2 regions of the Streptomyces sp. NPDC014991 genome follow, and region 2 is predicted to be linked to the other one. Evidence: riboswitches for the same ligand, from Rfam matches in the RefSeq annotation. Region 2 holds a riboswitch; the other holds the start of a gene.
What was found. A riboswitch is a leader RNA that binds a small molecule or an ion and turns the genes downstream of it on or off. The one in region 2 is predicted to bind cyclic di-AMP.
Positions count from the first base shown of each region.

Region 1: it holds a riboswitch for cyclic di-AMP, as region 2 does, so the genes downstream of both, ACF1BE_RS15645 (peptidoglycan DD-metalloendopeptidase family protein) here and ACF1BE_RS13015 (transglycosylase family protein) in region 2, are expected to answer to the same signal.

Region 1 covers NZ_JBIBVY010000008.1:201,706-205,573, forward strand. Annotated here, with positions in the region: gene ACF1BE_RS15630 (Glu/Leu/Phe/Val dehydrogenase dimerization domain-containing protein) at 1-230, shown strand, start outside; gene ACF1BE_RS15635 (TetR/AcrR family transcriptional regulator) at 366-986, shown strand; gene ACF1BE_RS15640 (SGNH/GDSL hydrolase family protein) at 1,087-1,872, opposite strand; gene ACF1BE_RS15645 (peptidoglycan DD-metalloendopeptidase family protein) at 2,125-3,039, opposite strand; cyclic di-AMP (ydaO/yuaA leader) riboswitch at 3,045-3,199, opposite strand.
Region 2 covers NZ_JBIBVY010000006.1:232,144-236,011, forward strand. Annotated here, with positions in the region: gene ACF1BE_RS13005 (cytochrome P450) at 1-1,101, shown strand, start outside; gene ACF1BE_RS13010 (transglycosylase family protein) at 1,265-2,362, shown strand; cyclic di-AMP (ydaO/yuaA leader) riboswitch at 2,545-2,724, shown strand; gene ACF1BE_RS13015 (transglycosylase family protein) at 2,729-3,436, shown strand; gene eno (phosphopyruvate hydratase) at 3,803-3,868, shown strand, end outside.

The DNA of each region.
Region 1 (3,868 bases), on a different contig from region 2:
CGGACGTGGTCGTCAACTCCGGGACCAACGCCTGGTGGTGGTGGACGCTGTTCGGCGACATCGGTGCCGACGCCGAGGAGGCGTTCGCGTACATCCGTCGCTCGATGCGCGCCCTGGTCGGGCTGACGCTCGACCGCGCGTCGGCCGACGGGACGACCCCGCGGGCGGCCGCGCACGCCCTGGCGGCCGACCGGCTGCCGCTGATCACGGAGCGCTTCGGCTGGTACTGACGGGCCCAGGAAGAGGGCGGGCGGCACGGCCGCGGGTGCCGAACGCCGCCGTGCCGGGGTGTCCCGGCGGCGTGGGCGGGGCGGGGGACGCCGGACGGCTTCGGCGTCCCGGGCGACAACGGCTAGGGTGACCGCGTGGCGAGAGTGCGGTTGAGCGTGGCGGAGCGGCGGGAGGAACTGCTGCGGGCCGCCATCGAGCAGATCGAGGCGCGGGGCGTGGCGGCGGTCAGGATCGCCGACGTCGCCGCGACACTCGGTGTGAGCAACGCGCTGGTGCTGTACCACTTCTCGACGAAGGAGAAGCTGGTCGCCGCCGCCTTCACCTACGCGGCGGCGGACGATCTCGCGCATCTGCGCGGGCTGCTGGGACGCCGGACGTCCGCGCTTCGCCGGCTGCGGGCGGCGGTGCGCTGGTACGCGCCGACGGGGCAGGCCAAGGGCTGGCGGCTGTGGATCGAGGGCTGGGCGGTGGCCCTGCGCGAGCCCGCGCTCCGCGATGTCACCCGGGACCTGGACAGGCAGTGGAAGGCGGCCATCGCTGCGGTCATCAGCGAGGGTGTGACGGCCGGCGAATTCGTGTGCGCGGACCCGTCCGGTGCGGCGCTGCGGCTGACCGCGCTGCTGGACGGTCTGGCCGTGCAGCTGACGTCCTACCCGGGCGGGGTGCCACGGGCCCGGGCCCAGGAGTGGGTGGACGACGCCCTCGCCCGGGAACTGGGCCTGGACCGGCAGGCGTTGGCCGGACGCGAGCGCTGAGCGCGCCCGCCCGGGGCGGGGATGCACCGCACGGGCGGCGCATCCCCGCCCCGGGCGGGCACCGAGGCCCGCACCGACCAGGCGCGGTTCGGCCGTGGGGTCAGGCCACGGTGGCGATCCGCATCCTGATGTCGTCCGGCGACAGGAGGCCCTTGGCGGTCACGTGGTCGCCGGAGGACTCCCCGCGCAGCCGGCGCCCGATCCAGGGGACGAGGTGCTCGCGGGCCCAGTGCACGTCGTCGCGGCGGATCTCCAGGGTGCCCCGGGGCGGCAGCGGCGGCCACGGCTGCTCGGGGTCGGCGGGGATGTCCAGGCCGAGGGCCTGCCCGGCCCGCAGGGCCACGCGCGTGTGCCCCTCGGGCGAGAGGTGCAGCCGGTCCCGGTCCCAGGCCCTGCGGTCCTGCACGGACTTGAGGGACCACAGGTCGAGCACGGGGCAGCCGTACCGGTCGGCGACGGCGCGGACGTGCCCGTTGTACGTGGCGATCTTGCCGCGCAGGTGCTTGAGCACGGGCACGCCTCGGGTGTCGAAGCCGGTCGTCACCAGCACCGTGCCGACGGCCTCGGTCAGTCGGGCCACGGCGCGTTCGAAGCGCTCGGCCACCTCGTCGGGGTCGGTGCCCGGGCGGATGATGTCGTTGCCGCCCGCGCAGAAGGAGACCAGGTCCGGAGCCAGTTCCAGGGCCTTGGGGAGCTGGTCCGCCATGACCTGGTCCAGCAGTTTGCCGCGCACGGCGAGGTTGGTGTACTGGAAGTCGCCCTCGGGACGCCGGTCGGCGAGCAGCACCGCGAACCGGTCTGCCCAGCCCACGAACGCCCCGTCGGGACCGGGGTCGCCGACGCCCTCGGTGAAGCTGTCCCCCACCGCTACGTACGACCCGATCACTGATCTGTTGTCATTCTTCGAATCGTCTGCCACGTCGGATCATGATTCACCTTCCGGTGTGACCTACGCGACCGTAAGCGGGGGTTGACGATCGGTGAGATGAGCCACTCCAGGGATCGCGCCCATCACGGAATAGGGCGGCCGTCAGGCGCGTTGAACGCCGCACAACCGGAACACCGAAGGCCGGGCCCCGAGTTCGGGGTCCGGCCTTCGGTGTGCGTGTCAGGCAGGTGGTGCGGAAGGGGCCGGGCGTCAGCCCACGGCGAGGCCGTGCCGGCGGAGGTAGCCGACCGGGTCGATGTCGGAGCCGTAGTCCGGCGTGGTGCGGATCTCGAAGTGCAGGTGCGGGCCGGTCACGTTTCCGGTGGCGCCGGACAGGCCTATCTGCTGGCCCGGGGAGACGCTCTGGCCGGCCGAGACGGAGAGCTGGGAGAGGTGGCCGTACTGGGCGTAGTAGCCGTCGTGCAGCCGGATGACGACCTGGTTGCCGTACGCGCCGCCCCAGCCGGCGGAGACGACGGTGCCCGCGGCGACGGCCTTCAGGGAAGTGCCGGTCGGGACGACGAAGTCGACGCCGGTGTGGTAGCCGCTGGACCACATCCCGCCGGCCACGTGGTAGGCGGTGCCGGTGGCGGCGCCGGCCACCGGGAGGGTGTAGCCGGTGGAGGTGGACGTGGGTGCGGATCCGGAGGACGGCGCCGCCTGCGCGGACCGGGCGGACCGGGTGGACTTCGGGGCGGCCGGGACGTGCCGCGGGGCGGCGGTCTCGGTGCGCGTCCGCGCGGCCTTCGCGCCCAGGCTGAGCTTCAGGCCCGGGTGGATCAGCGACGGATCGGCGCCGACGGCCTGCCGGTTGTCGTCGTAGAGGCGCTGCCAGCCGCCGCTGACACGCTGCTCGTCGGCGATCTTCGAGAGGTAGTCCCCGCTGCGGACCGTGTAGGTGCGCAGGCTCGTGCCGGGCTGCGCGGCGGTCTTGTCCGCCGTGTCCGGGAGGGACTGCACGGTCTTTCCGGACACGGCCTGCGCGGGGGCCGCGGCCTGCGCGGCGTGCGCGCCGGTGGCCCCGATCAGCGGGAGTGCCAGCGCGGCGCCACCGGTTCCGGCGGCGGCGATGGAGCGGGAGAAGCGCTGGGGCTTGGGGCGTCGGTGCTTACCCTTGGCGGGCATGGCGCGGTTCCTCTCCGGCGCCTGCGAGGTCAGCTGTCGGGTTCGGGCTGGAGCTGCCCGGCCGTGCGCTGCACGGCTGCACCCCAAAGCCTGTCGCGGAGACCGGACAGGCAGTCGTACCTGGTGGGTCCCCCGCTCCTGCCGGACGCGGGTCAAGTGAGGGGCTCCGGGCGGCGGCAGGATTCGGCGTCCCGTCCGGATTGGTGGTGAACGTAAGCGAGCGGGACGCGAGGAAACAAGCATCGGATGCCCGCTGTTCGTGTTTCGGGTGACCGGATAGGGGGTTTCATGGTCACCCTGCGTTGTTTCCGTCTCCCCCCTCCCCTCAATTTCCCTTGTGCGCACCGGAATTACGTGAACATGACGCGCGACGCACGGTCACGGATATGACGCTCCTCACTTGAGCCCTCCCCAGACCGTCCCCTTTGGCGCCGAGTTGGACGAAAAGCCGCAATTCGGTCAGCCGGCTCAGATGCGACGCAACCGGAATGCCGGGTCGCGTCCGCGTGGCCGCGCTTCTCGGTGACGTCGGTGCCGAGGGCGGCCCTGGGCAGGTGCTGGTGGCCGGTGCGGCTCGGCAGCGGGGCCGCCCTCGACGGGATACTCCTCGCGGCCGTCGAGCGGGGACTCCGAGGGCCGGCGACCGGGCAGCGGGCCGGCCGTGAGGGCCTCGGCGCCGGCGAGGGCGAGCCGCGGCCCCCAGTACGGGCGGAGCGGCTCGCCCTCGCCGGTGAGGTGCGGGGCGTGACCGCTGCCGGGCCCGGCAGGAGACACGTACGGCCCTCTTCGGCGATGTCCGCCGCCCAGACCTCACAGGTGCCGGCTCCCG
Region 2 (3,868 bases):
CAGGCCCTGGCGGACCAGCGGCTGAGCAAGAACCCGGCGCATCACGACGAGCCCGCGCACGCCAGGGGCAAGACCGGCATCCCGGGCGAGCGCAAGGCCGAACTGATGACGCACCTGCTGAACATCGACCCGCCGGACCACACCCGGCTGCGCAGACTGGTCAGCAAGGCGTTCACACCGCGCCGGGTCGCCGAGTTCACGCCCCGGGTGCAGGAGCTGACCGACGACCTCATCGACCGGTTCGCGACGACGGGATCGGCCGACCTCATCCACGACTTCGCCTTCCCGCTGCCCATCTACGCCATCTGTGACCTGCTCGGCGTCCCGCGCGAGGACCAGGACGACTTCCGGGACTGGGCGGGCATGATGATCCGCCACGGCGGCGGGCCCCGGGGCGGGGTCGCCCGGTCGGTGAAGAAGATGCGCGGTTATCTCGCCGAGCTGATCCACCGCAAACGCGCGGCGCTGCCCGCCGAACCGGCGCCCGGCGAGGACCTGATCTCCGGCCTGATCCGTGCCTCCGACCACGGCGAGCACCTCACCGAGAACGAGGCCGCCGCGATGGCCTTCATCCTGCTGTTCGCCGGCTTCGAGACGACGGTCAACCTCATCGGCAACGGCACCTACGCCCTGCTCACCCACCCCGAGCAGCGCCGGCGGCTCCAGGAGTCCCTGGTGCGCGGGGAACGGGACCTGCTGGAGACCGGCGTGGAGGAACTGCTCCGCTACGACGGGCCGGTGGAGCTGGCCACCTGGCGGTTCGCCACCGAGCCGCTCACCATCGGCGGGCAGGACGTCGCGCCGGGCGATCCGGTGCTCGTGGTCCTGGCCGCGGCCGACCGGGACCCGGAGCGGTTCGCCGGTCCGGACGTGCTCGACCTCGCCCGCCGCGACAACCAGCACCTCGGCTACGGCCACGGCATCCACTACTGCCTCGGCGCGCCGCTCGCCCGGCTGGAGGGCCAGACGGCGCTCGCCACCCTGCTCACCCGCCTGCCCGACCTGCGGCTCGCCACGGACCCGGCCGAGCTGCGCTGGCGCGGCGGGCTCATCATGCGCGGCCTGCGCACCCTGCCGGTGGAGTTCACGCCCACCGCGTGAGGGCCACGGCTGCACGGGAAATGACAGACGTTCAACTTTGTGATCTTCACGTGATCTGTGCGGCATTAACTTGTGACAAGTGATCGTCTGCCGATACGTTCACCCCTCAGTGCGGCGGGCACCGTTCGCCGTGCCGTCCTGCTGTCGCTCGAAAGGCTCCTGCATGCTCTCCGGGAACGGCCGACACCGTCGCCCCCGTCAGGCTCCGGCCCTCCTCGTCGCGGCCGGCGTGACCGGTTCCGCCATCGCCATTCCGCTCCTCGGTGCCGCGAGCGCCAACGCGGCCGACGGCACCACATGGGACAAGGTGGCCGAATGCGAGAGCGGCGGCTCCTGGAGCGCGGACACCGGCAACGGGTACTTCGGCGGCCTCCAGATCTCACAGGACGACTGGGCCAGGTACGGCGGCACCCAGTACGCGGCCAGTGCCGACCAGGCCAGCCGCTCCCAGCAGATCGCCGTCGCCGAGAAGATCCTCGCCGGCAAGGGCACCACTCCGTGGGCCACCTGTGCCCTGCTGTCCGGGCTGACCTCGGACTCGGGCTCGGTGGACGTCGACACGGGCGTCGGCGGCTCGGGCGGTTCCGGTGGCACCGGTGGCACCGGTGGCACCGGTGACACCGAGGGCTCCTCCGGCACGTCGGACTCCACCGGTTCCTCCGGGTCGGCCGGCACATCCGACAGTTCCGGCACGTCCGGTTCGCCGGATTCGCCGTCGTCCACCGGTGCCGGCTCGGACGCCAACTCCGGCTCCGGCGCCGGTTCCTCCTCGGACACGGCCACCAAGCCGGCCACGAAGCCGGGCAAGGGCACCGGCAAGAGCACCGGTTCCACCGGGACCGATGCCCCCGAGTCCGACAAGTCCGCCCCTTCGGGCACCGGGGCCCCGCAGGGGACCGACAGCTCACCCACGGCCGGCCCCGATGCCGGCAAAGCGGACAATCCCCAGCAGGCCGCCGGTTCTTGGAGCCTGGTCGACACCGGCAGCCTCGGCACGGGCGGACGTCATCGCGGCGCGAACGCGGACGAAAGCGTGACAAACGGCCAAAGTCCCGCACTGTCGGGCCGGCATGCCTCCCGGGAGTCGGACGCCTACACCGTCCGCGCGGGTGACACCCTCGCCTCCATCGCCGACTCCCTTGATGTCGACGGAGGATGGCGCGCGCTCTACGCGGGCAACAAGAAGGCCATCGGCGACGACCCGAACCACATCAGCGCCGGTCAGACCCTCGAAGTCGGGGACGAAACGGGCACCGAATAGCGGAAGTTGACGCCTCATTTACCACCTGATGTCCGTTTTGGTGAAAGTGTGGGATGAGTCTCAGAAGCCCTGATCGTCTTTGAAATTCAGGCGATCACGTGTCTACGGTCGAGATCGCTCGTCACCACGAGCCCCGGCAGTCGCAACGCCGAATCCTGCCAGCGGTTGCCCGGGAACAGTCGTCGCGTCAAGCGCCGCAGGCAGGAGCGGGGGACCCAAGGTAAGTGCCGGGACCAGCAGTTGAAGAGGCTGGCACCGGCTGGGGGTGAAGCCGCGCCTCGCGTGACAGCGAGAGGTGCGGCCGGGCAACTCAACCGGCCCGAACCCGACAGCTCACCTCGCAGGCGTCGGTGAGGGGATAGATCCATGCTGTTTTCCGCCAAGGGCAAGCACCGTCGTCCGTCCAAGGCCGTTCGCGCCATCACGCTCGCCGGCGTCACCGGCGCCGCCGTCGCCGCCCCGCTGATGGCGACCGGCACCGCCTCCGCCGCCACCGCCTCCGAGTGGGACGCCGTCGCCCAGTGCGAGTCCGGCGGCAACTGGGCCATCAACACCGGCAACGGCTACTACGGCGGCCTTCAGTTCTCCGCCTCCACCTGGGCCGCGTACGGCGGCACGCAGTACGCCGCCACCGCCGACAAGGCCGGCAAGGCGCAGCAGATCGCCGTCGCCGAGAAGGTCCTGGCCGCGCAGGGCAAGGGCGCCTGGCCGGTCTGCGGCACGGGCCTGTCGGGCGCGTCCTCCAGCGGCTCCGCCCCGACCACCACGTCGGACTCGGCCGGTACGACCACCCGCTCCGCCGACCAGCAGGCCGCCTCCCGCTCCGCCGAGCGCCCGGCCGCGTCCGCGAGCCAGAGCCCGAGCCAGAACAAGAGCAAGACCGTCACCACCCCGACCGGCAAGAAGGTCAAGAAGGGCGACGGCGAGTACAAGGTCGTCACCGGCGACACCCTCAGCTCCATCGCCACCGCGCAGCACGTACAGGGTGGCTGGGAGAAGCTGTTCGAGCTGAACAAGGACATCGTGGAGCACGCCGACCTCATCTACCCGGGTCAGCAGCTGCACCTGAAGTGACACCCGGCTCCGCACGGAGCCACGGCCCCCTCACCTCCCCGCCCCGCATACCGAGGGCCTCGTGAGGGGGTCTCCCCGTCCCCACGGGCCCCCCGTCCCGGCGCGTGTTCCCCCGTACGCGCCGTGGCGGGGCTTTTTGCTGCCGGGCCCCCGCCGTCGCTCCCCGCCGCCCGTCCCCTCCCTCTTCTCCGGGTCTCTTTTCCCGATCCCTTTGTTTCGGCAAGGAACAAAAGGTACCGTCGCCTTGTCCACGGGACGGTCGGTCAGTGGCCGACGCCCCCGGGACGGTTAGGCTCTAGTCGCAAGGCACAGCCGTAAGGCCCACAGCCCCGCACTTCCAGCGTCACATCCAAGAAGGAGATGCTCGTGCCGTCCATCGACGTCGTCGTAGCCCGGGAAATCCTGGACTCCCGAGGCAACCCCACGGTCGAG